DNA from 3 places in the Streptomyces sp. NPDC044061 genome. Region 2 is predicted to be linked to each of the others. Evidence: riboswitches for the same ligand, from Rfam matches in the RefSeq annotation. Region 2 holds a riboswitch; each other region holds the start of a gene.
What was found. Region 2 has a riboswitch for cyclic di-AMP ahead of AC07CM_RS23855 (transglycosylase family protein). Riboswitches for the same ligand answer to the same signal wherever they lie in the genome.
Positions count from the first base shown of each region.

Region 1 (10,131 bases), on a different contig from region 2:
CATGCTGAAGCTGCTGGTCTCCCCGGTGGACCGCACCCTGCTCGGCGTGCACTGCTTCGGCTCGGGCGCCACCGAGCTGATCCACATCGGGCAGTCCGTGATGGGCTGCGGCGGCACGGTCGACTATCTGGTCGACGCGGTGTTCAACTACCCGACGCTGGCGGAGTCGTACAAGGTGGCGGCGCTGGACGCGACGAATCGGCTGCGCCAGCTGGACCGGCTTGGTGAGTGACGTCGCTGCCGGGGCGCGCCTGAGCGCCGTAGGGGTCCCCCGGGACGGCGGGTGCGGGCCCGGGACGGCCGGTCGCGCAGTTCCCCGCGCCCCTGAGTGGGACCGCCTCGGTCGGCCCGACGCCACTCACCGTTCGTCCGGGTCCGGTAGTTCCCTCTCGTTCGGTATCACGTGGATCGCGGCCTCCTCCGCCCCCGCCGCTCCCCCGTCGATGCCGACGTCGGTGGCGATCTCCTCCTTCGTGGTGTCGGTGTGGGCGCCCTCGTCCGGAGCGACCAGGCGGCCCGCGCGGTCCTCGCCCGCCTCGGGGTCGACCGGTTCGCCGTCGCCGCCGGGGAGGTCGCCGATCTCGTCGCCGGGTGGCGCGACGACGTCCGGGACCTCCTGGCCCAGCCGCTGGTCGAGGGTCTCCCCCTCGTGCTGTTCGGCCGCGGTGGTGCCGTGCTTGGTGACGCCCAGGGGCCGCTCCGGCGGGGAGTAGCCCTCGTCCAGGACGTCGTCGTAGCCGCGCTCGTCCACGGCGTCCTGCAGATCCAGGGGAGCTGCGTCCGCCTGCTCCTCGTTGGTTCCTGTGGGCTGGTAGGCGTCGTCCGCCATCGGGGTCTGCCCGGCCTGCTGATCGCTCATCGCCGCCTCCTTCTCGACGCGCGCTCGGTCCCGGTCCGCGTTTCCCGTGGGCCGCATCCCTAACCCGCCCGCATCCGAACAGGTCAGCACTGGTTACCGGTTGGTCATCTTGAAAGGTCAACAGGTGCCGCTATCATCACACCCACACACCGTGACCGTCCGCCGACGCTCGGCAGCACGGTGCCCACCACAACCCCGTGCACCACTCTTTCTCTCCTGGCCGGCAGCTGACCCGAGGCCATCCCTCTTCCGGGTCCGAGGCGGGTCGCACCCCCCACCCGTACGCGTCGGGCCAGGCGCCCGTGCGCCGTGCACGACCGGAAAGTGGCACGACCATGAGCAACAACAGGGGCAGAGGGCTGCAGGCCAATGTCCTCGGTACGTTCGACACCGTGGTGATGGCGGTCGCCGGCAGCGCACCGGCGTACTCGCTCGCCGCGACCACCGCCGTCCTCGTCGGCGCGGTGGGAATGGCCAGCCCGGCCGCCCTGCTGTACTGCGCGATACCCATGCTGGGCATAGCCCTGGCGTTCAGCTACCTCAGCCGGATCGACGTCAACGCGGGTGCCAGCTACTCCTGGGTGGGCCGTACCCTCCACCCGTTCCTGGGCTTCATCAGCGGCTGGGCGCTGGTGATCTCGGCGACCATCTTCATGGTGGCCGGTTCGCTGCCCGCCGGTTCGATGACGCTCGCGCTCTTCGACGACAAGCTGGCGGAGAACACGGCGCTGTCCACGGCGGTCGGCTCGGTGTGGTTCCTCGTGATGCTCGCGGTGGTGCTCGGCGGCGCCAGGCTCACCGTCCGCGCCCAGTTGCTGATGTCCGGTGTGGAGCTGGGCATCCTGGCGCTGTTCGCGGTGCTCGCCGTCTTCCACTCGCACAACGCCCGGGCCTTCGACTGGTCGTGGCTGGGTTTCTCCCACTTCGACGGCGTGAGCGGGTTCGCCTCCGGCGCGCTCCTCGCCGCGTTCTACTACTGGGGCTGGGACGTCACCAGCAACCTCAGCGAGGAGACCCGCAACAGCCGTCGTACGACGGGGCTCGCCGGTCTGATCGGGGTCGGCATCGTCTTCCTGCTGTTCGAGGTGTTCACCGTCGCGGTGAACGTCATCCTGACGTCGAAGCAGATCCAGGAGAACGACGCCAACGTGCTCGCGGTGCTGGGCGAGGAGATCTGGCCCGGCTGGGGCGGCAAGCTGCTCATCGTGTCGGTGATGCTGTCCACCATCGCCACGCTGGAGACCACGCTCATCCAGGTCACGCGTTCGCTGTTCGCGATGGGCCGGGACCGTACGATGCCCGCCGCGCTGGGCCGGGTGCACCGCACGTGGAACACGCCCTGGGTGGCGATCGTGGTGGTCGGCGCGGTGGCGCTGGCGATGTTCATCGCCTCCAACGCCCTCGGTTCGGTGGGCGAGATCCTCTCCGACGCGATCTCGGCGATCGGCCTGCAGATCGCCGTCTACTACGGCCTGGCCGGCCTCGCGGTGGTCGTCGCCTACCGCAAGATGCTGCTGAAGTCGGCGGCCGACTTCGTCCTCGGCGGGCTGTGGCCGCTGTTCGGCGCCCTGTTCATGTTCTGGATCTTCGTCGAGTCGCTGGGCGAGCTGAGCGGCGCCGCCATCGCGATCGGCATCGGCGGACTCGCCGCGGGACTGCTCCCGATGCTCTGGTACTGGCGGCAGGGAAGCGACTACTACCGGCCCGCGAAGCTGGACGCGACGCGCACCGTGGAGGCGGAGTACGTTCCCGACGGCGCGGGTACGCCGTCCCGGTCGCACGAGGGTCTCCCCACCGACTTCTGAGGGAGAACCCGATGGCACGAGACCGTTTCACGCCCGACTTCGACCCCGACTGCGGGGACGCGTCGCTCACCTCCGCCCGGCAGGACATCGTCATCGGCCGCTGGCAGGGGCTCAGGGACCTGCTGTGGGTGACCGGCGAGGACTGGACGCTGCGCGGGCACCGGGTGCGGCTGCTGGCCCAGGCCTGCGCGGGCAGTTCCACGGTGGAGTCGTGGCTGGCCGCCGAGCCCGGCAACGCGGACGCGCAGGTGCTGCGCGCGGCGACGGAGACGGCCCGGGCGTTCCACCTGGCCATCACGGCGGGGCGGGGCGTGCCGATCGACCGGGACCGCGTCGACAGCGCGGTCCTGGCCTGTCTGCACGCCACCGAGGCCTGCCCCGAGGATCCCACGCCGTGGGTGTCGCTGATCTCGGTCGCCCGGCTGTATCCGACGGGCGTACGGCGCCGCGAACTGGGGCGCTGGTGGGACGAGTTGTACCGGCGGGACCCGTACAACACGGAGGGCCATCTGCAGGTGCTGCACTACTACTCGGCCCGCTGGCACGGCACGCACGGCCTGATGTACGACTTCGCCCGGGACGCGGCCGGAGTGGCGCCGCCCGGCTGCCCGCTGCCGGTGCTGGTGCAGTACGCCCGGGTGGAGGAGTACCGCTACGCCCTCGACGGCGCGCACGGGCAGCGCGGTGCGATGAGCCTCGGCCCGCACTGGGACCACGACGGAGCGGTCAACGACGTGCGGCGCACCTGGGAGCGGTGGGTGCGGGCCCGCCCGGACAGCGATGTGCCCCCCACCGAGCTGCGGGACCTCAACCACCTGGCGCACGCGGCCTGTCTGGCCGGCACGCCGGACGTCGCGGCGGCCGTACTGCGCCTGCTGGGCCGCCGTGCCACCCGGACCCCCTGGTCGTACACGGGTGATCCGACCCGGCAGCTGATCAAGTGGCGGGAGGACCTGGGGGTACGCGGGTGACGGCGGCCGGCCTCTCGCAGGCCCCGGACGTCAGGACGGGCGCACCACGCTGTGGATGATCGACTCGCCGCCGTAGTAGATGGATTCCTCGCGGACGTAGGCACCGGGCTTCGGGGCGTGGATCATCATGCCGTTGCCGATGTAGATGCCGACGTGGCTGATGTCGTCGTAGAAGAAGACGAGGTCGCCGGGCTGGGCGTCGGCCAGGGACACCGTGGTGCCGGCGGTCACCTGGTCGTAGGTGGTGCGCGGCAGGGTGACGCCGGCGGCCTTCCACGCGGCCTGGGTGAGCCCGGAACAGTCGTAGGAACCGGGCCCGGTCGCACCCCAGACGTACGGCTTGCCGATCTGCGCACGGGCGAAGGCGAGCGCCTCGGCGGCCTTGGCGGCGTTCGTGGAGCCCGACGTCGAGGTCGAGGTCCCCGAACCCGAGGACGAGCCGGAGCCGGAGGTCGAGGTCGAGCCGGAGGACGCGCTCTGCTCCTTCGCGGCCTGCGCGGCCGCGGCCTGCTTCTTGGCGAGCTCCGCCGCCTTCCTCGCCGCCTCCTGCTGCTTCTGCTTCTCGATCGCCGCGAGGCGTGCCTTCTCCTGCGCCGTCAGCGTGGAGAGCAACTTCCGTGCGGTGGACAGCTTTTCCTGGACGGTGGACTTGGCCGTCCTGAGGTCGTTCTGCGACTGCGTGAGCGTCTCGAGGCTCTTGACGGCCTTCCGCCGCGTCTTCAGAGTCGCGGCCTGTGCGGTGACGTAGTCGTCGACCGCGCCCTTCTGGCGTGAGGTCAGCCGGTTCATCAGCTGCGTCTGGTCGAAGTAGTCCTGCGGGGAGTCCGAGAGCAGGAAGGTCGCGGTGCCGGGGGTGGCGGCCCCGGTCCGGTACTGTGCCGCGGCGAACGAACCCAGTTCCTCACGCGCCTTGTTGAGCTTGGCCGTGCGCTCGGCCACGTCGTCGAGCAGGGTGTCGACGTGCGTGCGCTCCTGCGCGGCCTTCTCCTTGGCCGCGTCGTACTTCTCGGTCGCGGACTCGGCCTGACGGTACAGGTCGTCGACCTTCTTCTGAACCTCCTCGAGGCTCGGCCTGCCGTCGGCGGAGGGGGTGGCGTTGGCGGTCTGGGACAGCAGCGCCACGGAGGTGAGGGCGGCAGTGGCGAGGACGGGGGTGCGTATGCCTGCCACACGGGCACCCGTGGGGCGCGACTTGCGGTGCGACGCCAAGGTAGGCGACTCCTTCCATGTTCCGCCTACCGAGTTAGCTGTCGGGTTCGGGCGGGTGGTTCGGAAGGGTTGCCCTACGGCCCGTTCCCGGGAAGGGAGTCGGGCCGATTCACCCCAAGGTCGGTGGGTCCCCGGCTCCGGCTGCCCGCAGGCGGACCGGACTCGGCGGAGGCCGCACGGCCCGGCGACGTTCGCCGGTGGTTGTCGGACGACCTGGCCGGAACGCTAGCCAAGTCGTGGGGCCGCTGTGAAGGTTGGTGGGCGATATGCCCGATACATTTTCGTGACCTTTGCTCAGCTCCGTCGCAGGGTGCGATCGATCTGCCGTGACGTGGTGCGCTTTGTCCCGACTTCCGACGTCGGGCTGGGAGGAACGGAGCGGGACCGGGAGCGGTGCGGAGCCGGCGGCGGCCGTCAGGCGGACAGCAGGCCCCTGCCGAGCCAGTCCTTCGCGTCCCGCACGCCGGGCAGGGCGAAGAAGTAGCCGCCGCCCGTCGGGGAGATGTAGTCGACCAGGGGCTCGTCGATCAGCCGGGTCTGCACGGCCTCGAACTGGCGCCTGACGTCCTGCTGGTAGCAGCAGAAGACCAGGCCCATGTCGAGGTTGCCGACCTTGTCCACGCCCCGGTCGTAGTTGTAGCCCCGGCGCAGGATGCGGGAGCTGTCGGTCCTCGTGGTGCGCGGGTTGGCCAGGCGGATGTGGGCGTCGCGTGGGATCGCGGTGCCGTGCGGGTCCCTGGCGTAATCGGGAAGGTCCGTCTCCTTGGTGCCGTCGAGGGGGGCGCCGGTGTCCTTGCGGCGGCCGAACATCTTCTCCTGCTCGGTCAGCGACACCCGGTCCCAGAACTCCACGAGCATCCGGATGATCCGGATCACCTGGTAGCTGCCGCCCGTGGCCCAGGCGGGCTCGCCCTGTCCGTCGCCGACCCAGATGAGCTTGTTCGTCTCACGGGCCGAGCCGACGTCGGGGTTGGCGATGCCGTCCTTGAAGCCGAGCAGGTTCCGCTGGGCGCCGGTGGGGCGCGGGGCGCTCTGGAAGCCGTCGATGCGCCACTTGATCTGCATGGCGCCCCGGCTGTGCCGGGCTATGTCGCGCAGGGCGTGCAGCACGGTGTCCTGGCTGCCCGCGCAGAGTTGCAGGGAGAGGTCGCCGTGGCACTCGGCGGCGTCCAGGTCGTCGTTCGGGAAGGTCCGCATCGGGGTGAGCCGGGCGGGCCTGGCACTGGCGAGGCCGTAGCGGTCGTCGAAGAGGGACGCGCCGACGCCGACGGTGACGGTCAGCGAGTCCGGGGGGACCTCGGGGCCGAGGATGCCGTTGTCGGAGGGCGGCGCGCCGACGCCGAGGTCGGTGGGGGCGCCGCCGGAGGTGAGGAAGCGGGCCCGTTCGGTAATGGTGCGCAGCAGGTCGGTGAGGCCCTTGCGGTCGTCGGCGACGACGTCGAGGGAGACGAAGGTCGCGGCGGCCGGGGCGGGGGTGATGATCCCGGCCTGGTGGGCGCCGTGGAAGGCGACCTTCGCGCCGCTGTCCGTGCCCGTGTCCTGCGCCCGTGCGGTGCCCCCGCTCTCGCCGAGCGCGAAGCCGCCGCCGGCCAGCACCGCGCCCGCGGCCGACGCGCCCAGCGCGGTTCGCACGAAGGAGCGGCGGGCGGGGCCGACGGGGCAGGCCGGCGTCTCGGCAGTGGACATCGAAGGGTTCCCTTCCAGGTGCGGGTGCTCGGTGCTCATCAGGCGGACTTGCGGATCTCGAGGAGGTCCGGGACCGGGGCGAGGTCTTCCAGCAGCTGTCCGGTGGCGCCGTTGACGCGCTGCCGCTCGGCGGTGCCGAGCCGGTCGACGGGGGTCCAGCGGCCACCGTCGTGGGCCGCGTCCAGGAGCTTCTGGAGCCGGGCGATGTCCGCGTCGACCGTCGGGAGCAGCTGGGGTGCGCGGCTGGTCAGCAGCGGCTTCAGGACGGTGAGCAGCTCGCGGGTGCCGGCGAGGTTGGCGTCGGCGGTGGCGAGGGTGGTCCCGCTGCCCTGGTCGGTATCGCCGGTCAGCTCGAACTGGAGGGTGTTCTCCAGGATCTCGTGGGCCCGCAGCGGCAGGTCGCCCGGGTCGAACTCCTGGCCGGGGAAGGCCTTGCGCAGACCCGCGGCCGCGTCGGCGAGCTGCCGGGCGGGCTCCCGCAGGTCCTTGGCCGGCTCGCCGTGCCACAGGCCGTGCTCGAGGCGCAGAAACCCGGTGAAGTCCTTGTCCCGGACGCCGTCGGCCAGCCCGTCGGGCCGTCCGTCGATCTTCTGGTCGAAGTCCTCGAAGGTGCCGTAGGCGGCGCCGAGGGAGGCGTAGGTGCGGTGGGCGGTCAGCCAGTCCGTGCGGGCCCTGTCGAGGTGGCCGCCCGCGATGTCGTCGTCGAGGGTCCGGGTCTGGGTGACGAGCGTGCCCAGGCCCTGCTCGACGTACGTCCGGTACGCCTTCAGGGGTGCGGCGAGATCCTGTTCCGAGACCGGGACGACCGGCTTGCCCGCTGCCCCGCCGCCGACCCGCACCGCCCTGGAGGTGACGGCCCTGCCGCCGGTCGGGACGCAGCGCCAGGCGTAGCTGCCGCCCGCGACGGTGGCGACCAGGTCACGGGTGGTGCCGGGCGCCAGGCCCTCGATCTCGCCGTAGACCGCGCCGGTCGACGGGTCGATCAGGTACACCTCGGAGGTCTTGCCGCCGGTGTTGCGCATCTGGAAGGTCTGGCGGCCCGGCTCCGGTGCGGTGAAGCCCTTGCCGCACTCGGTCTCCGAGACGGCGACGGTCTCGTCGCCCGCGGGCTTGGGGCGAGCGAGGGCGACGACGAGGCCGGCGAGCAGGGCGGGTACGGCGACCACGGCGGCCGGGATCACCCACACGGGCCGGTTCCGCCGCGGCCGGGCGGCCTTCGGCTCGGGCACGGCCCGCTCGGCGGCCGGCTTCGGGGTGGTGGTGCGGACTCCGCGCACGAACAGCGTCATCACCACGGCGAGGTAGGCGGCGTAGGCCGCCACCTGCAGCCAGGTCATGGTCGGGGTGAGGTTGAACACACCCTGGATCAGGGTGCTGTACCAGGAGCCGGCGTCGACGCTGCCGGCCAGGTCGACCGCGTAGGCGGTCTTCCCGGGCAGCACGCCACCCTCCTGGAGGTCGCGCAGGCCGTAGCCGAGGACGCCGGCCGCGATGACGATGAGGACCGCGCCGGTGGCGGTGAAGAACCTGGTCAGGTTGATCTTCAGCACCCGCCGGTACAGGCCCCAGCACAGTCCGGCCGCGAGGACCAGGCCGATGCCGGCGCCGGTCAGCGGGCCGGCCGACTCGCCGGCCGCCCGGGCGGTGGTCCACAGGAACAGGGCCGTCTCCAGGCCCTCACGGCCCACCGCGAGGAACGCGGTGAGGACCAGCATCCCGGAGCCCATGGCAAGGGCGCCGGTGACCTTCTCCTTCAGCTCGCCGGAGAGGTTGCGGGCCGAGCGCCGCATCCAGAACACCATGGCGGTGACGAACGCGACGGCGATCACGCCGAGGGTGCCGCCGAAGGCCTCCTGGGCGGTCTGGGAGAGGGAGGCGGCGGTGAAGGTGAGGACCGCGCCGAAGCTCATGGCCACGGCGATCGCGGCCAGGACGCCCGTCCAGACCTGCGGCAGCCGCGAACGGGCCCCGGCCCGCACCAGGGTGGCGATGAGTACGGAGACGATGAGTCCGCCTTCGAGCCCCTCGCGCAGTCCGATCAGGAAGCTCGGAAACGCGTCGTCCCACATGCTCTGCGACCCCTCCCACTTAGTGAAGGCATGCCTTACCTTCGCAGACCATCATGACTACACGGATGTAGTCGGCCGGTCATGAAGTGGCAATAGGGAGGCAAAGTCCGGGAACGACACCCGGCCGTCGGTCGTCTACGCTTCGGTAGACCGTCTACAAATGTGTAGTCGGAATCAGTCGAGGCAATCGGAATCAGCCGAAGGAAAGGGCGTGCGGCGATGGCCACTCCCTCAGACCTGTCGTCGCAGCTCGCGGTCAACGTGCTCGACGCCCACTCCCTGCTGGCCGCGTTCGGCGTGCTGGGCGTCGCGGCGGTGCTGTTCGCGGAGACGGGCCTGCTGATCGGTTTCTTCCTGCCCGGCGACTCCCTGCTGTTCACAGCGGGCCTGCTCTGCACGGGCGCCTCCGACCGGGGTGTGCACCTCTCGCTCGGCCCGCTGCTCGTCGCGTCGGCCGTCGGTGCGCTGGCGGGCTCGCAGTGCGGGTATCTGCTGGGCCGCAGGGCGGGCGGGGCGCTGCTCGCGCGCAGCGGGTCGGCCCGCCTGCACGAGGGCGCCGAGCGCGCCGAGGAGCTGCTGGAGCGGTACGGACACGCGAAGGCGATCGTGCTGGCCCGCTTCGTGCCGGTGGTGCGGACGGTGCTGAACCCGATGGCGGGCGCGCTCGGCGTGCCGGTGCGCACGTTCACGCTCTGGCAGGTGGTGGGCGGACTCGTGTGGAGCATCGGGCTCACCCTCGCCGGCTACGCCCTGGGCTCCTCGATCCCGAATGTCGACAAGTACCTGCTGCCGGTGATCGCGCTGATCGTGGTCCTGTCGCTCGTTCCGCTCGCCGCCGAGGTGCTGCGCTCCCGCAGGGCAGCCAAGGAGGCCCGCTGATGATCCTCGCGCTCACCGGCTCCGCGGTCGACGGCCGGCTGTACCGGGACGTGGTGGATCTCGCCCATCACGTCCCCGGTCGGCTGGACGCGGTCATAACGGCGTGGTCCGCCTACGGCCTGGCCGTCTTCGCGCTGCTCATGGCCGTCGGGTGGTGGCGGGCCCGGCGGGTCGGCGCCGCGGCCGCCACCACGGCCCTGACCGTTCCGGTGGCCGTGCTGGTGGCCTTCGGCGCGGACGCCGGGCTCAAGCTCCTGGTGCGGGAGGACCGGCCCTGCCACGGCCTGCCCTTCCGGACACTGGAGGCGTGTCCGGCGCCCGGCGACTGGTCGTTCCCGAGCAACCACACCGCCATCGCGGCCGCCTCCGCGGTCGCCCTCCTCTTCGTCTCCCGCCGGCTCGGGGCCGTCGCCGCCGTGTGCGCCGTGGCCATGGCGGCCTCCCGGGTCTGGGTGGGCGTCCACTATCCGCACGACGTCCTCGCGGGAGCCGTCGTCGGCGGTCTGGTCGCCTTCCTCGTGATGACCGTGCTCCGGGGCCGCCCGCGCGGCCTCGCGGCACGGCTGGCGGCGAGCAGGCTGCGCCCGCTGCTGGTGTCATGAACCGCAAGGGCATCGCGGAACTGGCGGGCAGTGTCGCCCTCGGCGCCTGGG
Region 1 covers NZ_JBWKFL010000011.1:245,060-255,190, forward strand. The annotation lists gene sthA (Si-specific NAD(P)(+) transhydrogenase) at 1-232, shown strand, start outside; gene AC07CM_RS19970 (DUF5709 domain-containing protein) at 359-859, opposite strand; gene AC07CM_RS19975 (APC family permease) at 1,195-2,664, shown strand; gene AC07CM_RS19980 (hypothetical protein) at 2,676-3,635, shown strand; gene AC07CM_RS19985 (C40 family peptidase) at 3,666-4,844, opposite strand; cyclic di-AMP (ydaO/yuaA leader) riboswitch at 4,853-5,022, opposite strand; gene efeB (iron uptake transporter deferrochelatase/peroxidase subunit) at 5,259-6,530, opposite strand; gene efeU (iron uptake transporter permease EfeU) at 6,569-8,599, opposite strand; gene AC07CM_RS20000 (DedA family protein) at 8,819-9,478, shown strand; gene AC07CM_RS20005 (phosphatase PAP2 family protein) at 9,478-10,080, shown strand; gene AC07CM_RS20010 (phosphatase PAP2 family protein) at 10,077-10,131, shown strand, end outside.
Region 1: it holds a riboswitch for cyclic di-AMP, as region 2 does, so the genes downstream of both, AC07CM_RS19985 (C40 family peptidase) here and AC07CM_RS23855 (transglycosylase family protein) in region 2, are expected to answer to the same signal.

Region 2 (10,131 bases):
CGGACGGTGACCGTGGCGACAGGACGTGTCGTCGCCGGCCGCTACGAACTGTCCACCCTCATCGGCCAGGGCGGCATGGGCCAGGTCTGGACGGCGTACGACCAGCGGCTCGACCGGCGCGTGGCCGTGAAGCTGCTGCGCCCCGACAAGGTGGCCGGGCAGGAGGCGGACGAGTTGCGCCGCCGCTTCGTGCGCGAGTGCCGGGTGACCGCTCAGGTCGACCATCCGGGCCTGGTCACGGTGCACGACGCGGGCAGCGAGGGCGAGGAGTTGTTCCTCGTCATGCAGTACGTCGACGGCGCCGACCTCTCCGACCACCTCGCCGAACACGACCCGTACCCGTGGCAGTGGGCGGTCGCGGTGGCCGCGCAGCTGTGCGCCGTGCTGAGCGCCGTGCACGCCGTACCGATCGTGCACCGCGACCTCAAGCCGCGGAACGTGATGGTCAAGCAGGACGGCACGGTCACCGTCCTCGACCTGGGCGTCGCCTCCGTGATGGACACCGACACCACGCGGCTGACCCACACCGGCTCACCGATCGGCTCGCCCGCCTACATGGCGCCCGAGCAGGCGATGGGCGGCGCGGTCGGCCCGTACACCGATCTGTACGCGCTCGGCGTGCTGCTGCACGAACTGCTCAGCGGGGACGTGCCGTTCGCCGGTTCCACGGCGCTCGGCGTGCTGCACCGGCACCTGTACGAGCCGCCGCTGCCCGTGCGCCGCATCCGGCCCGAGGTACCCGAGGCGCTCGAGGCGCTCGTGCTGCGCCTGCTCGCCAAGGACCCGCAGCACCGGCCGGCCTCGGCGCAGGAGGTGTACGAGCACCTCGCGCTGCTTCTGCCCGCGCGCGGGATGCCGACCGGGGCGCCACTGGACCCCACGCGCCCCTTCCTCCGCCCGCACGCCCCCTGGCCGGACCGCGCCCGGACGCCCGCGCCCCAGCCCGCCCCCGTCGCGCCCGCGCCGGCGGTGACCGAGAAGCCCGACGTCGCCGCCGCCGTGGACGAGGTCAAGCGGCTCCTCGGGGAGGGGCGTATCACCCAGGCCGTGGACATACTCGGGGCGATCCTGCCCGCCGCGGCCGAACAGCACGGCGAGCACTCCCCGGTGGTGCGCACCCTGCGCAAGCAGTACGCGGCCACCCTCATGGACGACGGCCAGTACCGGCGCGCGCTGCCCGAACTGCGCCGCCTCGCCGACGAGCGCGCCGCCGAGGCGGGCCAGGCCGACCCGCAGTCCCTGCGCTTCCGCTACGAGGCCGCCCAGTGCCTGGAGCAGCTCGGGGAACCGGCGGCGGCACTCGCCGAGTACCGGGCGCTGCTGCCGTACTACGAGAACCAGTACGTCTCCGGCGACCCGCAGCTCGCCCACGACGTCCGGCGCCGCATCGGCCACCTGCTGCTCGCCCTCGGCGACCGCCCCGCCGCCCACGACACGCTCGCGCGGCTGCTGATGGACGTGGAGCGCTTCCACGGTCCCGGCCACCCGCTGGCCGCGGAGATCCGCCGCACCCTGCAGTGGCTGGGGCAGGTGCGCGGCTAGATTTTGCTGTTCCCTGGGGGATTCTTGTGATCTTCACGGGGTTGGGTTTCCCGAAGGCAGGAACGGCGCCGGATAGGTTGCGCTTCGTTTTCGCCACGGCACGCACGAGCAGGGGTGGGGTTTCATGTCCGGCCATCGGCAGTCGAAGAAGCGCAGGTACGTCACGTGGGCGGTGGCCGGGGCGGCCGTCGTCGCCGGCGCCGGCATCGCGGCGCAGACCTCCATGGCCGCCACCACCTGGCCCGCGCAGAAGACGTTCACCGGCCGTGCCTTCGACACCTGCACCGCGCCCTCCCAGTCCACGATGAAGGCTTGGCACACCGGCTTCTACGGCGCCGCCGCGGTCTACGTGGGCGGCAAGAACCGCGGTTGCGGCCAGCCCAACCTCACCGCGTCCTGGGTCAAGTACGTCACGGGCCTCGGCTGGAAGCTGATCCCGATCTACGTCGGCGCCCAGCCGCCCTGCCAGTCCGGCTCCAACCCGGAGAAGCTGACCGCCTCCACCGCGGCCTCCCTCGGCGCGACGGACGCCGCCGACGCCGTGGCCAAGGCCTCCGCCCTCGGCATGAAGGCGGGCAGCGCGATCTACCTGGACATGGAGGCGTACGACATCACGAACAAGTCGTGCAACGACGCCGTGCTGACGTACGTGCGCGCCTTCGACAAGGGGCTGCACGCCAAGACGTACCGCGCGGGCTACTACGGCTTCAGCAGCTCCAGCGCCAAGGCCGTCGCCACCGCCACCGACAAGACGGACCTGCCGGGCAACCTCTGGTACGCGCTGTGGGACAAGAACAACACCACCACCACGGACTGGCCGTGGGGCTCCACCCAGTTCACCGGCCACAGCCGGGCACACCAGTACATGGTCAACAGCAAGGAGTCGCACGGCGGCGTCACGCTCACCGTCGACCGTGACGCGTGGGACGCCCCGGTGGCCATCACCGGCTGACCGGAGCGGGGCGGCCCGACGGTGCCCGAAGCGCGCGTGAATCGTTGGTCGAATGGGTTGGCCGCAGGCTGCCGACTGCCTACCATCGATCACCGCAAGACTTTGTGCACCGTCGCACAATCTCCCTTGGAGGTTTCCTTGCACCGCCGCCGTCGCACCGCGCTCCTCCTCTCCGCCGCGATCGCCGCCGCGGCCCCCCTCCTCACCGCCTGCGGAAACGAAGCGCACCCGGGTGCGGCGGCCGTCGTGGGAGGGCAGCGGATCACGGTCGCCCAGCTGGAGAGCCGGGTCGACGAGGTGCGCGCGGCGCAGCGGGCCGCGGTGCCGGACGAGACCCAGTACCAGCAGGTCGTCGCCTCCACCGGCAGCCTCACCCGCGACACCCTGCACAACATGGTCCTGGACCGGGTGCTGCACCGCGCCGCGCAGGACGCGGGGATCACGGTCACCCGCAAGGAGGTCCTGCAGATGCGCGCCGGCCTGGAGCAGCAGGCCGGCGGCGCCAAGGGACTGCAGACCGCGTGGCTGCAGAAGTACGGGATCGCGCCCAAGCGCCTGGACGACAACCTCCGCCTCCAGCTGGAGGCCCAGAAGCTCGCCGCGAAGCTGGGCACCGACACCAGCAGGCCCGCCTTCTGGAAGGCCCTGTCCCAGGCGTCCGGTGAACTCCGCATCGACCTCAACCCGCGCTACGGCTCCTGGGACGTGCAGAAGAGCAGCCGGGTGGACGCCGGGACGCCCTGGGTGCGTGAGGTCACGGCGGGAACGCAGCAGCAGACGACGTGACGGGCGGTGCGGGGGGTGCCGTAACGGTACGGCGGAGGCCGCCGAAAGGCCGCCGGTCATAAGATCGCACGGCACCCTCACCCCTGTGGACAACCGATCCCGCCCGTCCGCGGAGTGGGTTACGTTCGGACCGTGAACGCAACCAGCCCCGAAGCCGCCCCCGGCCGCATCGTCCTGCTCACCACCAGCCACCGTGTCGCGCCCGGCCTGCTGTCCTGGCCCGCCTGGCAGGCGCTGCGCGCCGCCGACGCCGTGCTGTGCGCGGACGGCGCGCACCCGCAGCTGCCGTATCTGCGGGAGGCCGGGATATCCGTGGCGGAGGCGTCCCCCACCGCACGGGAGCTGGTCGACGCCTGCGCCGGCGGGCGGACGGCGGTGGTCGTGGCCACGGGCGAGGGAGAGCCGGCCCTCACCGACGGTCTGGCCCGCCTGGCCGGCTCCGGCAGGGTGCGCATGCCGGAGCTGGAGCTGCTGCCCGCCTCCTACGACCTGCCCGGCGCCCGCCTCCTCGACCTCGTCCAGGTCATGGACCGCATCCGCGCCGAATGCCCCTGGTCCTCCCGGCAGACCCACAAGGGCCTGGCCAAGTACGGCATCGAGGAGGCGTACGAACTGGTCGAGGCGATCGAGGCCGGCGACCGCGAGGAGTTGCGGGAGGAACTGGGCGACGTCCTGCTCCAGGTCGTCTTCCACTCCCGCATCGCCGAGGAGGACCCGGACGAGCCGTTCTCCATCGATGACGTGGCCGGCGGCATCGTCGCCAAGCTGATCCACCGCCACCCCCATGTCTTCGGCGAGGAGACGGCCGAGACTCCGGAGGACGTCAAGGAGCACTGGCTGCGCACCAAGGCCGAGGAGAAGCGGCGCACCTCGGTCACCGAGGGCGTCCCCCTCGGCCAGCCCGGCCTCGCCCTGACCGCCAAACTCGCCTCCCGCGCCCGCACGGCGAACCTGGACGTGCCCCTGCCCCAGGGCGAGGGCATCGGCTACGAACTGCTGGCACTGGCGGTCCGCGCCGAGACGGAGGGCGTGGACCCGGAGGCGGCACTGCGGGCGGCGGCTCGGGCGTACCGGGATGCGGTGCGGGCTGCTGAGGGGCTGCCCGGTCAGAACCGTTGCCTCGACGGGCGGGTGGGTGTTTCCGGAGACGCTTCCCCGCCACCCCGGCGCACCCGTGCCGACGAGCCGGATACCGTCGAGGAGTGACCGACCAGCCCCACCCTCCGACCGCCCCCGAGCTCTTCACCTGGGAGTTCGCCACCGACCCCTACCCCGCCTACGCCTGGCTGCGCGAGCACGCGCCCGTGCACCGGACGCGGCTGCCGAGTGGGGTGGAGGCCTGGCTGGTCACCCGGTACGCCGATGCCAAGCAGGCGCTGGCCGACCAGCGGCTGAGCAAGAACCCGGCGCATCACGACGAACCCGCGCACGCCAAGGGGAAGACCGGTATCCCGGGCGAGCGCAAGGCCGAGCTGATGACGCACCTGCTGAACATCGACCCGCCGGACCACACCCGCCTGCGCCGGCTGGTCAGCAAGGCGTTCACGCCCCGCAGGGTCGCCGAGTTCGCGCCCAGGGTGCAGGAGCTGACCGACCACCTCATCGACCGGTTCGCCGGGACCGGCTCGGCCGACCTCATCCACGACTTCGCCTTCCCGCTCCCCATCTACGCCATCTGTGACCTGCTCGGCGTCCCGCGCGAGGACCAGGACGACTTCCGGGACTGGGCCGGCATGATGATCCGGCACGGGGGAGGACCGCGCGGCGGGGTCGCGCGGTCCGTGAAGAAGATGCGCGGCTACCTCGCCGAACTCATCCACCGCAAGCGCGCGGAGCTGCCCGACACCCCGACGGCCGGTGAGGACCTGATCTCCGGTCTCATCCGGGCCTCCGACCACGGCGAGCACCTCACCGAGAACGAGGCCGCGGCCATGGCCTTCATCCTGCTGTTCGCCGGGTTCGAGACGACCGTCAACCTGATCGGCAACGGAACGTACGCCCTGCTCACGCACCCCGAGCAGCGCCACCGGCTGCAGGGCTCCCTGGCCCGCGGCGAACGCGGCCTCCTGGAGACCGGTGTCGAGGAACTCCTGCGCTACGACGGCCCGGTGGAACTGGCCACCTGGCGGTTCGCCACCCGGCCGCTCACCATCGGCGGACAGGACATCGCGGCCGGGGACCCGGTGCTCGTCGTCCTCGCCGCCGCCGACCGGGACCCGGAGCGGTTCGCCGACCCGGACGTGCTGGACCTGTCCCGGCGGGACAACCAGCACCTCGGGTACGGCCACGGCATCCACTACTGCCTCGGCGCCCCGCTCGCCCGTCTGGAGGGCCAGACCGCGCTCGCCACCCTTCTCACCCGCCTCCCCGACCTGCGGCTCGCGGCGGACCCGGCCGAGCTGCGCTGGCGCGGCGGCCTCATCATGCGCGGACTGCGCACGCTGCCAGTGGAGTTCACGCCGGTGGGCGGCGCCGCCGGTGGTCAGTAGTCCAGCGCCGCGAACCAGTCGCCACGGCCGCCCGGCGTCAGATCGAGGAGGTGCCAGACGGGGTTGAGCAGGTCGATGCCACGCTGGTCGATGTCCTCGGCCATGCGCGGGTGGGCGGAGTAGAAGTGGCGGACGGTGCCGTCGGCGTCCCGGGTGAAGACGGAGACGGTGGAGTCCTGCACGCCGTCCTCGTCCTCGCTGCCCAGGTCGTACTTGAAGGTGTTCTCCCCACAGCTCAGCAGGCGCAGCCGGGACCAGCCGCGGTCACGGGCGTGCCGGCGCAGGGCGGGCGGGTCCGCGGCCGCGGCGACGGCGAGGTCGGCGTTCCGGGCGAGGTGGCGGGCGACCCCGTTGAAGCCGTCGATCCACAGCGTGCACATCGGGCACGGGTCGGTCTGCCGCTTGCCGTACATCAGGTGGTAGACGATCAGCGGTCGGTCCGGGCCGGTGAACAGCTCGCTCAGGCAGACCTCGTGGACCGGGGTGTCGCCGGCGTCGAGGCCGGCGGGCCCTTCGAGGAAGACGTAGTCATCGACCCCGGGGCCCAGGGGAAGGGCCCGCCGCCGGACCGCGACCTCCTCGCGGTGCCGCATGAGGTCGATTTCGGCCCGGCGGAGTTCTTCACGGGCGGCGAGATAGTCCTCGGACTCGCCGGGCAGTCGGGTGTGCCGCAACATCGCTTCCTCCTGGCTGGGAACCCCCCTCAGGTCGTTTCGCGTCCATGGTTCCGGTTGCCCTTCGCGCCCGTCGGGAGACACCGCCGTGCCCTACGGGTGACAGCGCGAATGACCGTATAAGCGACAGCGAGGGACAAGCCGGAAGTAGTGCTGTCACAGGCAGAGATGACAAGCGTTCAACTCTGTGATCTTCACGTGATCTGTGCGGCATTAACTTGTGACAAGTGATCGTCTGCCGCTACGTTCACCCATCAGCGCGGCGTCGAGCCCCACCCGCCGCGCCGCTCCCGCTGTCGCACGAAAGGTTTCCGCATGCTCTCCGGGAACGGTCGTCACCGTCGCCCCCGTCAGGCTCCGGCTCTCCTCGTCGCGGCCGGAGTGACCGGCTCCGCCATCGCCATCCCGCTGCTCGGCGCCGCGAGCGCCAACGCGGCCGACGGAACCACGTGGGACAAGGTGGCCGAGTGCGAGAGCGGCGGCTCCTGGAGCGCCGACACGGGCAACGGCTACTACGGCGGTCTGCAGATATCCCAGGACGACTGGGACAAGTACGGCGGCGGTCAGTACGCGTTCAGCGCCGACCAGGCCAGCCGCTCGCAGCAGATCGCCGTCGCCGAGAAGATCCTCGCCGACCAGGGCACCACTCCCTGGGCCACCTGTGCCCTGCTGTCCGGTCTGACCTCCAACTCCGGCTCCGTGGACGTCGACACGGGCGTCGGCGGCTCCGGCAAGGGCAACTCCGGCAAGGACTCCTCGGACTCCGGTGACTCCTCCGGGTCCACGGATGCGTCCGGATCGGCCGGTACATCCGACTCGTCCGGCCTGCCGGATTCGTCGTCCTCGTCCGACTCCTCCTCGGATACGGCGACTACGCCCTCCCCCGGCGCGAGCAAGGACTCCGACTCCTCCGGCTCCGGCAAGAAGAACGAAGCCCCCAAGTCCGACAAATCCGCATCGCCGGACTCCGGGAGCGCGCAGGGGAGCGGGTCCGGTGTCACGGATCCCGCAACGGATGACTCGGACAATTCGTGGCAGACCGGCGGCTCTTGGAGTCTGGTCGACACCGGCTCCCTCAGCAGTGGCGGACGCCACCGCGGCGGCGGCGCGGACGAAAGCGTGACAAACGGTCAGAACGCCACTTCTTCGGGCCGGCACGCCTCCCGTGACGAGAGCACCTACACGGTCCGCGAGGGGGACACGCTCGCCTCCATCGCCGACTCCCTTGACGTCGACGGCGGATGGCACGCGCTCTACGCCCACAACAAGAAGGCCGTCGGCTCCGACCCGAACCACATCGCAGCCGGTCAGACCCTGGAAGTCGGTACCGAAACGGGCGATAAGTAGCGCGAGTTGACGCCCCGCTTCACGCCTAATGTCCGTTTTGGCGAAAGTGTGGGATGAGTCTCAGAAGCCCTGATCGTCTTTGAAATTCCGCCGAACGCATGTCTACGGTCGGGACCGCTCGTCACCACGAGCCCCGGCAGTCGCAACGCCGAATCCTGCCAGCGGTTGCCCGGGAACAGTCGTCGCGTCATGCGCCGCAGGCAGGAGCGGGGGACCCAAGGTAAGTGCCGGGCCCAGCAGTTGAGGCTGGATCCGGCTAGGGGTGAAGCCGTGCCTCCCCAGGGGGTGCGGCCGGGCAACTCAACCGGCCCGAACCCGACAGCTCACCTCGCAGGCGTCGGTGAGGGGATCGATCCATGCTGTTTTCCGGCAAGGGCAAGCACCGTCGTCCGTCCAAGGCCACCCGTGCCATCGCGCTCGCCGGTGTCACCGGCGCCGTCGTCGCCGCCCCGCTGATGGCGGCCGGCAGCGCCTCCGCCGCCACCTCCGCGGAGTGGGACAAGGTCGCCCAGTGCGAGTCCGGCGGCAACTGGTCCATCAACACCGGCAACGGCTACTACGGCGGTCTGCAGTTCTCCGCCTCCACCTGGGCCGCGTACGGCGGCACGCAGTACGCCGCCACCGCCGACAAGGCCACCAAGGCGCAGCAGATCCAGATCGCCGAGAAGGTCCTCGCCGCCCAGGGCAAGGGCGCCTGGCCGGTCTGCGGCACGGGCCTGTCCAGCACCCCCTACTCCGGTGGCTCCGCCTCCACGAGCGCGAGCGACAGCACCGCCACCCGCTCCACCGACCAGCAGGCCGCCACCCGCTCCACCACGCGCACGGCCCCGTCGGCGAGCAAGACCGTCACCACCCCGACCGGCAAGAAGGTCAAGAAGGGCGACGGCGAGTACAAGGTCGTCAAGGGCGACACCCTCAGCACCATCGCCGACAAGCACCACGTGCAGGGCGGCTGGAAGAAGCTGTTCGAGCTGAACAAGGACATCGTCCAGGACGCCGACCTCATCTACCCGGGCCAGCAGCTGCACCTGAAGTGACACCTGGTTCCCGCCCGGACCACAGCGCTCTCACATCACGGGCCCGCACACTGAGGGCCTCGTGAGGGTCGTCCCCCGTCCCCACGGGCTCCCCGCCCCGGCGCGTTTTCCCCCGAACGCGCCGGGGCGGGGTTCTTTGTTTCCCCGCTCTTCGCGCGGACCTCACCGACACCCCTCTTTGTTCCGCGCGTGAACAATGGGTACGGTCTCCCTGTCCGTCCTTGTCTCTCGCTGTCTTCCTCTGTCCACGGGACGGTCGGTCGGTGGCCGACGCCCCCGGGACGGTTAGGCTCTAGTCGCAAGGCACACCAGCCCCGCACAACCAGCGTCACATCCACGAAGGAGATGCTCGTGCCGTCCATCGACGTCGTCGTAGCCCGGGAAATCCTGGACTCCCGAGGCAACCCCACGGTCGAGGTCGAGGTCGGCCTCGACGACGGCAGCACGGGTCGTGCCGCCGTTCCGTCCGGCGCCTCCACCGGCGCCTTCGAGGCCATCGAGCTCCGCGACGGCGACCCCAACCGCTACCAGGGCAAGGGCGTCGAGAAGGCCGTCCTCGCCGTCATCGAGCAGATCGGCCCGGAGCTGGTCGGCTACGACGCCACCGAGCAGCGCCTGATCGACCAGGCCATGTTCGACCTGGACGCCACCGACAACAAGGGCTCCCTCGGCGCCAACGCCATCCTCGGCGTCTCCCTCGCCGTCGCGCACGCCGCCTCCGAGGCCAGCGACCTCCCCCTCTTCCGCTACCTGGGCGGCCCGAACGCGCACCTGCTGCCGGTGCCGATGATGAACATCCTGAACGGCGGCTCGCACGCCGACTCCAACGTGGACATCCAGGAGTTCATGATCGCCCCGATCGGCGCGGAGTCCTTCTCCGAGGCCCTGCGCTGGGGCACCGAGGTCTACCACACGCTGAAGAAGGTCCTGAAGAACAAGGGCCTGTCCACCGGCCTCGGCGACGAGGGCGGCTTCGCCCCGAACCTCGGCTCCAACCGTGAGGCCCTCGACCTCATCCTCGAGGCCGTCAAGGAGGCCGGCTACGCCCCCGGCCAGCAGATCGCCCTCGCGCTCGACGTGGCCGCCTCCGAGTTCTACAAGGACGGCAAGTACCTCTTCGAGGGCAAGGAGCGCTCCGCCGCCGAGATGACGGAGTACTACGAGGAGCTCGTGGCGGCCTACCCGCTCGTCTCCATCGAGGACCCGCTGTTCGAGGACGACTGGGCCGGCTGGAAGGTCATCACCGACCGTCTCGGCGACAAGGTCCAGCTGGTCGGCGACGACCTGTTCGTCACCAACCCCGA
Region 2 covers NZ_JBWKFL010000014.1:170,700-180,830, forward strand. The annotation lists gene AC07CM_RS23815 (hypothetical protein) at 1-10, shown strand, start outside; gene AC07CM_RS23820 (protein kinase domain-containing protein) at 49-1,542, shown strand; gene AC07CM_RS23825 (glycoside hydrolase domain-containing protein) at 1,667-2,494, shown strand; gene AC07CM_RS23830 (SurA N-terminal domain-containing protein) at 2,633-3,280, shown strand; gene AC07CM_RS23835 (nucleoside triphosphate pyrophosphohydrolase) at 3,413-4,486, shown strand; gene AC07CM_RS23840 (cytochrome P450 family protein) at 4,483-5,769, shown strand; gene AC07CM_RS23845 (DUF899 family protein) at 5,763-6,446, opposite strand; gene AC07CM_RS23850 (transglycosylase family protein) at 6,759-7,790, shown strand; cyclic di-AMP (ydaO/yuaA leader) riboswitch at 7,973-8,142, shown strand; gene AC07CM_RS23855 (transglycosylase family protein) at 8,147-8,827, shown strand; gene eno (phosphopyruvate hydratase) at 9,173-10,131, shown strand, end outside.

Region 3 (10,131 bases), on a different contig from region 2:
GGCTTCACCTTCGCGATCCAGTCGTACGACAAGGAGCTGGCGTCCCCGACCGGCGCGCCCCCCGCCCAGATCCTCCTGGACGCGCTGGGAGCGACGACGGGCAAGCTGTTGCTGCTGGTCGTGATCGGCGCCCAGCTCTTCTGCGGCATGGCCTCGGTCACCGCCAACAGCCGCATGATCTACGCCTTCTCCCGCGACGGCGCACTGCCCTTCTCGCACGTCTGGCACACGGTCAGCCCGCGCACCCGCACCCCCGTGGCGGCGGTCTGGCTGGCCGCGCTCGCCGCCCTGGTCCTGGGGCTGCCCTACCTGATCAATTCCACCGCCTATGCGGCGGTGACCTCGATCGCGGTGATCGGCCTCTACATCGCCTACGTCGTCCCGACCTTCCTCCGGGTCCGCAAGGGCGCGGCCTTCGAACGCGGCCCGTGGCACCTGGGCCGCTGGTCGGTCGCGGTCGGGCTGGTGTCCGTCACCTGGGTGGCCGTGATCACCGTCCTGTTCATGCTGCCCCAGGTCTCCCCGGTCACCTGGAAGACCTTCAACTACGCCCCGGTCGCCGTCCTGGTCGTCCTGGGCTTCGCAGCGACCTGGTGGCTGACCTCGGCCCGCCACTGGTTCCTCAACCCGGCCCACACCCGCAGCCCCGTGCCCGAGCCGGTCGAAAAGTAACCCTTCCTCCCCCCGACGCGGCCGGGTCGCCGATACCCGATCGGAGACGCGGCCTCGTCCGGCTATGCTCGGACAGGCAACATCGCCCGGGCCCTTAGCTCAATTGGCAGAGCAGTGGACTTTTAATCCATTGGTTGTGGGTTCGAGTCCCACAGGGCCTACGGAAACGCCCCCAGCTCATGTGCGTCACGAGCTGGGGGCACGTCCGTTTTTCGGGGCCGGGGGAACCCGGCTCAGCCGGCGCTCAACTTCGCCAGCGGCAGCGTGTGCTGGGTCTGCAGGACCTTCGCGCGCAGGTAACGGACGTTGTGGGCCGTGGTGAAGACGCCGGTCGGCACCCGGTCCCGGACGACCACGCCGAGCGAGCGCAACTGCTCCGCCTTGTCCGGGTTGTTGGAGAGCAGGTCCAGTTCCCCGATGCCGAGGGCGCGCAGCATCTGCGCGGCGGCCGTGTAGTCGCGGGCGTCCTCCGGGAGGCCGAGCGCGGCGTTCGCCTCGTAGGTGTCGAGGCCCTCGTCCTGCAGGGCGTAGGCGTCGAGCTTGTTGTACAGGCCGATGCCGCGTCCCTCCTGGCGCAGATAGAGCAGGACGCCCCCGCGCTCGGCGATCCGCTCGACCGCCTCGCGCATCTGGGGGCCGCAGTCGCAGCGGGCCGAGCCGAAGACGTCCCCGGTCAGGCACTCGGAGTGCAGCCGCACCAGGGGGACCGGACCGGGCTCGCCGAGGACCACGGCGACGTGCTCCTGGCCGTCGGTCAGGCCGTGGAAGGTGACGAGTTCGGCGTCGACGGAGTAGCCGTCGCCGAAGTGCAGCGGTACCCGGACGCGGGCGCGCGGGGTGGCGGCGGGGGTGTCGGGCATGCGGGCCTCCGGGTTCCGTTCCCTTGCTGCTGCCATCTGCTTCAGATTTGAAGCAGCTGCTCGGTCGGTGACCCTACCTCATGTTTAAAAGTTAAAGCAACGAGTTTGCGGCGCGCGTCACGGGAGCCGGTCCTGCTGCGGTCCGGAACAGGGCGAAGAGCGCCGCCGCCAGGGCACGTCCTCCGCCGCACCCCCCGTCTCCTCCCCCTCCAGTGTCCGGGCGACCTCCGTGCAGATCTCCTCCAACTGCCCCACCTGCTCGGGAGTGAGCCGGTCGAAGAGGGTCGCGCGGACGGTCTCGACGTGCCCGGGTGCCGTACGCTCCAGCACGGCCATCCCCTCGTCCGTCAGCACCGCGATACTGCTGCGCCGGTCCCAGCTGCAGTCCTCCCGCCGCACGAGTCCGTCCCGCTCCAGCCGGGTCACCGCGTACGTCAGCCTGCTGCGTGTGATCTTCAGCGTCTCGGCGAGGTCGGTCATGCGCAGGCTCCGGTCGGGCGCCTCGGAGAGGTTGGCCAGCACGGAGTAGAACAGGTGCGGCATGCCGGCCTCCTGCTGGAGATTCCGGTCGATCGCGTCGTCCAGGAGCCTGGAGGCGGCGATGTACGCGCGCCAGGCGCGCTGCTCCTCGGGGGTGAGCCAGCGGGTCGTCATGCAGCCAGTGTAAGTTTGTTTCAAACTTGAACCAAGATCAGTCTTGGTCTCCGCGAGGGAGCGCGCCGATGCCGTACCCGTACGTCCTGCTGTCCGCCGCCGTCTCCCTCGACGGCTACCTGGACGACACCGGCCCCGACCGGCTCCTGCTGTCCGGCCCGGCCGACTTCGACCGGGTCGACGAGGTACGGGCCTCGGTCGACGCCATCCTGATCGGCGCCGGCACCATCCGCGCCGACAACCCGCGCCTGCTGGTGAACTCACCCGAGCGCCGCGCGGCCCGCGTGGCCGGGGGCAGGCCCGCGTACCCCCTGAAGGTCACCGTCACCGCCTCCGGGGGCCTCGACCCGGACGCGAACTTCTGGCACACCGGCGGCGAGAAGCTCGTGTACACGACGGACAAGGGCGCCGAACGGGCCTCCCGCACCCTCGGCCGGACCGCCGACGTCGTCCCCCTCGGCCCCGACCTCGACTGGCGGGCCCTGCTGGAGCATCTGCACGACGTGCGCGGTGTACGGCGCCTGATGGTCGAGGGCGGCGGAACCGTCCACACCCAGCTCCTGCTGCAGGGCCTCGCCGACGAACTCCAGCTGGTCCTCGCCCCGCTGTTCGTCGGCGACCCGGCGGCCCCGCGCCTGTTCGGCCCCGGGGCCTACCAGGGCGGGCGTCTCCGCCTCACCGACACCCGCCGGATCGAGGACGTCGTCCTCATGCGCTACGAGCCCACCGCCCCCGGCACCGGCGGGTTGCCCACCGCCGCCGACCGCCACTGGCTGCGCACCGCCTGCGAGCTGGCCGCCCTGTGCCCGCCCTCGCGGACCGCCTTCAGCGTCGGCGCGGTGGTGGTCGCCGCCGACGGCACGGAGCTGGCGCGCGGGTACTCCCGGGAGGGGGGCGACCCCGTGGTGCACGCGGAGGAGGCGGCCCTCGCCAAGCTCGACCCCACGGACCCGCGGCTGCCCGGCGCCACCGTCTACAGCAGCCTGGAGCCCTGCTCCCGCCGCGCCTCCCGCCCCGCCCCCTGCGCCGAGCTGATCCTGCGGGCGGGCGTACGCCGGGTGGTCACGGCCTGGCGGGAGCCGGACACCTTCGTGACGGCGGCCGACGGCGCCGGGGTACTGGCGGGCGCGGGCGTGGACGTCGTACTGCTGCCGGAGTACGAGGGTCCGGCGAAGGCGCCGAACGCCCATCTGCTGCCCTGAGCGGCACCTCACGGAAAACCCGTGTGCTTCGACCTCTGCGGATGGCGTACACTGGAGTCACAACGACGCGGGGTGGAGCAGCTCGGTAGCTCGCTGGGCTCATAACCCAGAGGTCGCAGGTTCAAATCCTGTCCCCGCTACTGAAGGCTCAGGGCCGGAATCCAGCAAAGGATTCCGGCCCTGAGTGTTTTTCCGCCGCGCCCACCTGACGTCGAGTGGCGTACGTCACAGTCAGTCATCCGCTCGGTCCACAGCGGTCGCCCGCCGTACCCGCTCCCGCCACGCTGGACGCAGGTCAAGGACACGGGAGACGAGCAGTGCGCCCTGGTGAGGTGGAGGAGAGCCCGTACGCCAGGGCCGACGGGCGGCTCCCCGGCGACCCCGTGCCCGGCCCCGGCCTCGGCCGGGACCCCGCGCCCCTCCTGCCGGAGAAGTGCCACGGCCACCGTCCGACGCCGCGCGGCCTGGCCCGCGCCCTGCCCGCGCTCCTGATCGCCGGCGGAATCCTGTACGACCTGCTCACCCCGCGCGACTTCACCGCCGTCCCGTTCTTCACGGCCGCCCCGCTGGTCGCCGCGCCCCTGTCCTCGCTGCGCACCACGGTGCTCACCGGCCTCGCCGCCCTGGCCGCGACCTTCGCCGTGCACGCCCGCTTCGGCACCGGCACGGACGTGAACCTGGTCACCGAGGTGGTCACCGTGGCCACCGTCGCCCTGCTGGCCGTCGCCATCAACCGCGTCGTCCGCCTCGGCGACCGGCGCCTCGCCTCCGCCCGGGAGATCGCCGAGGCCGCCCAGCGGGCCGTGCTGCCCGAGCCCGACGCGCGGCTCGCGGGCTTCGACATCGCGGCCCGGTACGAGGCGGCGCAGGCGGACGCCTTCATCGGCGGCGACCTGTACGCGGTGCAGGACAGCCCGTACGGCGTCCGGCTGGTCGTCGGGGACGTGCGCGGCAAGGGGATCGGCGCGGTCGCCGCCGTCGCCGTGGTGATCGGGGCGTTCCGGGAGGCCGCCGAGCAGGAGGCCACGCTGGAGGCGGTCGCCGAACGGCTGGAGCGCGCGCTGGCCCGCGAGGGCACCCGGCGGGGCGGGATCGACGCCTTCGAGGGCTTCACCACCGCCGTCCTCGCCGAACTCCCGCACGGCGACGGCGTCGTCCGGATCGTCAACCGCGGCCATCCCCCGCCGCTGCTGCTGCACGACGACGGCACCCTGCGGATCCTGACCGCGCACGAACCCGCGCTGCCGCTAGGCATGAGCGATCTGGGCCTGTGGCCCGACCGCGCGACCGAGTCCGGTTTCCCGAGCGGTGCCACCCTGCTGCTCTACACCGACGGCCTGTCCGAGGCCCGCGACGCCCACGGCCGCTTCTACGACCCCTGGCGCCGGCTCGTCGGACGCCGCTTCCCCGACCCGCGCGCTCTGCTCGTCCGCCTGGCCGCGGAGGTGCGACGGCACTCCGGGGGCGGGATGACGGACGACATGGCGCTGCTGGCCGTACGACGACCCTGACCAGTATCACCGACGGTGATCGGACGGAAGCCCTCCGCATAACATCTGAGACACCATCAAAACCGTTGTGACTCCTGAGTGTCGGCCAACTCGCCCGATTTCCGCCTCTCCTGGCACGTTACGTCCGTCCGGGAAAAGGTTAATGATCAAGCCGAACGGCTTGGAATCTGACAGGTGGGTCTATTAACGTTCGATAACGCAGCGCGGTCGTCCCAGCCGTCACAAGAGGCGGCTCCGTGCGCACGCGCCGAATCCCGTAAGGGAACCGGGGAACCACCACCTTGGGGTGAATCACGCGGATGCCGCTGTGAACCGCACTGGTCCACATCTGGTTTACGCGCGTAGGAGACCTTCCTGCTCCGAACCCGTCAGCTAACCCGGTAGGCGGAGGAAGGAAAGGAGTACGCCCGCGTGGCGTCCAACCGGCCTGCCCCAGAAGCCCCGTTCGTGCCGGCTCAGCGCGAGATCGACACCTTCGGTTACGGCGAGTACCGCACCGAAGAGGGCCCCTGGGAGGAGTGGAATCCCACCGAGGACTCCATCCGTCCCGTGCGCGGCCGGCACCGCGTCGCCAAGCAGCGCGGCGGCGGACTCGCCCGCAGCTCCACCGTCCTCGGCGTCGGCGTCATAGCCGCTGTCGGCGCGGGCGGCATGGCCAGCGCCAACACCGGCAAGCCGCCGGTGTCCATCTCCATGCCCGACCTGCCCTCCGTCGGCTCCCTGTTCGGCGACGGCTCCTCCGACGCCCCCAAGGCCACCACGGCCTCGCTCAGCACCGTCGGCACGGCCTCCGCCGACAGCGACGAGAGCGACGCGGGCGAGGCCCTGCGCAACCGGATCATGGCCCAGGCCGAGCAGCAGCAGAGCAAGGCCGAGAGCAAGGCCACCGCGGCCGCCGTCGCCGCCGCCGAGAAGCAGACCGCCGACGCGGCCGCCAAGGCGGAGAAGGAAGCCGCCGCCAAGGCCGCCGACGCCAAGGAGCAGGCGGAGGCCGCCGCCAAGAAGCAGGCCGAGGCGGAGCGCCTGGCCGAACTGGCCAAGCAGTACCAGCTGCCGGTCGTCTCGTACACGATCACCGGTACCTTCGGTCAGCCCGGCTCGATGTGGTCCTCCGGCTACCACACCGGTCTCGACTTCGCCGCCCCGACGGGCACGCTGATCAAGGCCGTCCACGGTGGCACCATCACCGAGGCGGGCTGGGCCGGTGCCTACGGCTACCGCACGATCCTCACCCTGGACGACGGCACCGAGCTGTGGTTCTGCCACCAGTCCTCGATCAACGTCTCCGTCGGCCAGAAGGTCGGCACCGGCGACGTCATCGGCCGGATCGGCGCCACCGGCAACGTCACCGGCCCGCACCTCCACCTGGAGGTCCACCCGAACGGCCAGGCCACGGGCATCGACCCGATGGCGTGGCTGCACGGCAAGGGCCTCACCCCCTGACCGGCCGCTGAGCCGGCCCCGCCCGGCCCCCTCGTCCAGTTCCCCGGCAGCCCTGACGGCACCCCCCGACGTCAGGGCTGCCGGTCGTGTGTTCACACACCGTTCGCGGGAATCCCGGAATGGGCGGTGCGGGAGTGACCGTTGAAAAGAAGCATGACTGCTTCTCTGCGCAAACTCGGCTCCTCCGACCTCGAGGTCTTCCCGCTCGCCCTCGGCGGCAACGTCTTCGGCTGGACCGCCGACGAGGAGAGCTCCTTCGCCGTCCTCGACGCCTACACGGCCGCCGGCGGCAACTTCGTCGACACCGCCGACTCCTACTCGGCGTGGATCGAGGGCAACAAGGGCGGCGAGTCGGAGACGATCATCGGCAAGTGGGTCAAGGCCCGCGGCAACCGTTCGGACGTCGTCATCGCGACCAAGGTCAGCCAGCACCCGGAGTACCCGGGCCTCACCGCGGCCAACATCAAGGCCGCGGCGGACGCCTCCCTGCGCCGTCTGGACACCGACTACATCGACCTCTACTACACCCACTTCGACAAGCCCGAAGTGCCGGTGGAGGAGATCATCGGCGCGCTGGACGAGCTGGTGAAGGCGGGCAAGGTCCGGCAGATCGCCGCCTCCAACATCAGCCCCGAGCGGCTGCGGGCCTCCCTCGAGTTCTCCGACCGCGAGGGCCTCGCCCGGTACGTCGCCCTCCAGCCCCACTACAACCTGGTCTCCCGCGACACCTACGAGGGCCCGCTGCAGGACCTCGCCGCCCGTGAGGGCCTGGCGGCCGTCCCGTACTTCGCCCTCGCCTCGGGCTTCCTGACCGGCAAGTACCGGCCCGGTACGAAGGTCGACAGCGCCCGTGCCGGCTCGGCCGCCAAGCACCTCGAGTCCGAGCGCGGCCGGCAGGTCCTCACGGCCCTGGACGAGATCGCCACCGCCCACGAGGCCCCGGTGGCCGGGGTCGCCCTCGCGTGGCTCGCCGCCCAGCCGACGGTGGCGGCCCCGATCGCCTCGGCCCGCACGGTGGAGCAGCTCCCGGCGCTGCTGGGGGTGGCCGAGCTGCGGCTGACGGACGAGGAGCTGAGGAAGCTGACGGAGGCGTCGGCCTGACGCCTCCTTCCAGCGCTGCCGTGCGGGTCTACGACCGGTACGGGTTGTACAGGGGATACGGGTTGTACGCGGGATTCGGCACGGCCGGGTGGCCGTACGGCGCCCAGGACCCCGGTGCGGGGGCGGCAGCCCGGGCCGCGTACTCCAGCGCCGGCCGGGCGACGTCCTTCCGCTTCCACAGTTCGGCCAGCAGCTCCCGCTCCCGTACGGCGAAGTCGGCTCCGGCCCGTCCCCGCCGTCCCCGGTGCCGCAGGAACGCGAGCGAGGTGGCGTAGGCCTCGTACTGCGCCACCGCCCGGGCCGCGGGCCGCCCCCCGAAGTGCCGGCGGGCGTGGTCCCGGGCCGTCCGCCGCGCCCGCATCGACCCGAGGACGAACGGCTCCGTAGGGCCCAGCCACCCGGCGTACACATACGCGGGCAGCTCCTCCCGCACGGTCCGCAGCTCCCGCTGCCTGGTCCAGATCGCCAGCCAGGTCAGCAGCCCGAAGGCAGGGAGCATGAAGGCGCCGTAGACGGCGAAGAACCCGAGCTCGCCGAAGGTCGAGGAGCCGTTCCAGAAGGCGTGCATGCTCATCGCGAGCAGCAGCCCGCCGAACGGGACCAGGATGCGCCGGGCGTGCTGCCGTTCGGCCGAGAGCGCGGCGACGCCGAAGCCGATGCCGGTGAGCACGGTGAACAGGGGGTGCGCGAACGGGGACATCACGATGCGCACGAAGAAGGTGGCGGCGGTGACGGAGGCGATGCCGCGACCGCCGGTGAGCTGGTCGGTTCCGAAGGCCGTGCCGAGGTAGAGGATGTTCTCGGTGAAGGCGAACCCGGTGGCGGTGATCCCCGCTATCACGACACCGTCGACGATCCCGGTGAAGTCCCTTCTGCGGAAGAGGAACACCAGGAGCACGGCCGCGGCCTTGGCGGACTCCTCCACCACGGGCGCGATCACGGTCGCGCCGAGGGTGTCGGCACTGGCCGGGTCGGCGGTCGCCGTGGCGATCCACTTCGTCGCGAAGCTGTTGGCGACGATCGCGATCAGTGCGGCCGCGCAGGCGCCCCAGGCGAACGCGAAGACCAGATTCCGCCAGGGGCCCGGCTCCACCCGGTCAAGCCAGCGGAAGGCGGCTATGAGCCAGGGCACGGGCAGGACGGCCAGCCCCAGCCCGACCAGGAAACCCTCGGTGCCGGTCTGCCTGCGCACCATCGCGAGGATGACCAGTCCGGACAGCGCCAGGAGCGTGATCAGCGCCCCGTAGCGCACCCACCGGCGCTGCCACCAGTGCGGGTGCGCTCCGCTTCCGGGGCCGGGTGAGTAGGTCGGGTACGGAGGACTGGTGGCCACGGCATCGACCCTAACGGTGACCGGACGAAGGGACTGGTGCTGCTGACGGAGCTGTTGGTCCTGACGTGGTTATGGGTTCTGATGCGGTACGCGATGAAAGAGCAGATCGTTCACCACATGTCCCTTGTCCAGTCCCTGGCCCTCGAAACGGGTCAGTGGCCGGAACCCGGGACGCGGCGCGAAACCGCCGTCGGCCTGGGTGTTCTCGAAGTCCGGATGTGCGGTCAGCACCTCGAGCATCTGTTCGGCGTACGGTTCCCAGTCGGTCGCGCAGTGCACGACCGCCCCCGGCTTCAGCCGGGTCGCGGCCAGCGTCAGGAACTCGGGCTGGATCAACCGCCGCTTGTGGTGCCGCTTCTTGGGCCAGGGGTCCGGGAAGTACACGCGCAGCCCGTCGAGCGAGTCGGGCCGGAGCATCTCCCTCAGCAGGATGATGGCGTCCCCGTTGCCCACCCGGACGTTGGACAGCCCGTTCTGGTCGGCGAGGTTGAGCAGGTTGCCCTGCCCCGGCGTGTGCACGTCCACGGCGAGGATGTTCGTTCCGGGGTCCCCGGCCGCCATCCGCGCGGTGGCCTCGCCCATGCCGAACCCGATCTCGAGCACGACGGGGTTGCCGTTCCCGAACAGCTCGCCCGGATCGATGACGCACTGCCCGTCGATGTCCAGACCCCATGTGGGCCACAGCCGCTGCAGCGCATCGGCCTGCCCCGCCGTCACCCGGCTCCGCCGCGGCTGGAAACTCCGGATCCGCCGCTCGAAGTGCGAGCCGGCGGGATCGGCCTTGGGCCCGTCCGGGAACCGGGGCTCCCCCTTGGCCCGGCTGTGCCGCACGGACACACCGGGAACATGCGAGGACACCGACCCGGCAGAACCGGCTCGCGAGACTTCGGAGGCATTCAACGACTCAGACACAGTGAACCCGATTTTACGGCGAGAGCCCTTCCTTGCTTGACGGGTGCCCGCTCGGCCGACCGCTCTGGTGCCTTCTCGGCCTACCGAGCAACCCCGGACGGTGCCTTCTGGGCCGACCGAGACGGGTGGTGGGTGGGCGCAGGCCGGGAGCCCCCTGGTACGGCGCCCCGAGTGCGGGGTACGTCACAGTGAGCCGAGCCGAGCCGAGCCGAGCCGAGCCGCAGAGCGCACCGCACCTCACAGCGAGCCGAGCATGGACAGGGCCCGTCGCCCCACCTCCCTGCCGATCGGCAAGGAAGCGGTGGCCGCAGGAGACGGCGCGTTCAGCACATGCACGGTCCGAGCCCCCTCCCGAATCAGGAAGTCGTCCACCAGCGTCCCGTCCCGCAGCACCGCCTGCGCCCGCACCCCGGCAGGGGCCCGCACCAGATCCCCCTCCTCGG
Region 3 covers NZ_JBWKFL010000003.1:482,726-492,856, forward strand. The annotation lists gene AC07CM_RS07110 (amino acid permease) at 1-672, shown strand, start outside; tRNA gene AC07CM_RS07115 (tRNA-Lys) at 761-833, shown strand; gene AC07CM_RS07120 (GTP cyclohydrolase II) at 906-1,532, opposite strand; gene AC07CM_RS07125 (MarR family winged helix-turn-helix transcriptional regulator) at 1,650-2,186, opposite strand; gene AC07CM_RS07130 (dihydrofolate reductase family protein) at 2,255-3,388, shown strand; tRNA gene AC07CM_RS07135 (tRNA-Met) at 3,455-3,528, shown strand; gene AC07CM_RS07140 (PP2C family protein-serine/threonine phosphatase) at 3,706-4,899, shown strand; cyclic di-AMP (ydaO/yuaA leader) riboswitch at 5,135-5,301, shown strand; gene AC07CM_RS07145 (M23 family metallopeptidase) at 5,311-6,342, shown strand; gene AC07CM_RS07150 (aldo/keto reductase) at 6,496-7,443, shown strand; gene AC07CM_RS07155 (PrsW family intramembrane metalloprotease) at 7,472-8,776, opposite strand; gene trmB (tRNA (guanosine(46)-N7)-methyltransferase TrmB) at 8,846-9,688, opposite strand; gene lhgO (L-2-hydroxyglutarate oxidase) at 9,926-10,131, opposite strand, start outside.
Region 3: it holds a riboswitch for cyclic di-AMP, as region 2 does, so the genes downstream of both, AC07CM_RS07145 (M23 family metallopeptidase) here and AC07CM_RS23855 (transglycosylase family protein) in region 2, are expected to answer to the same signal.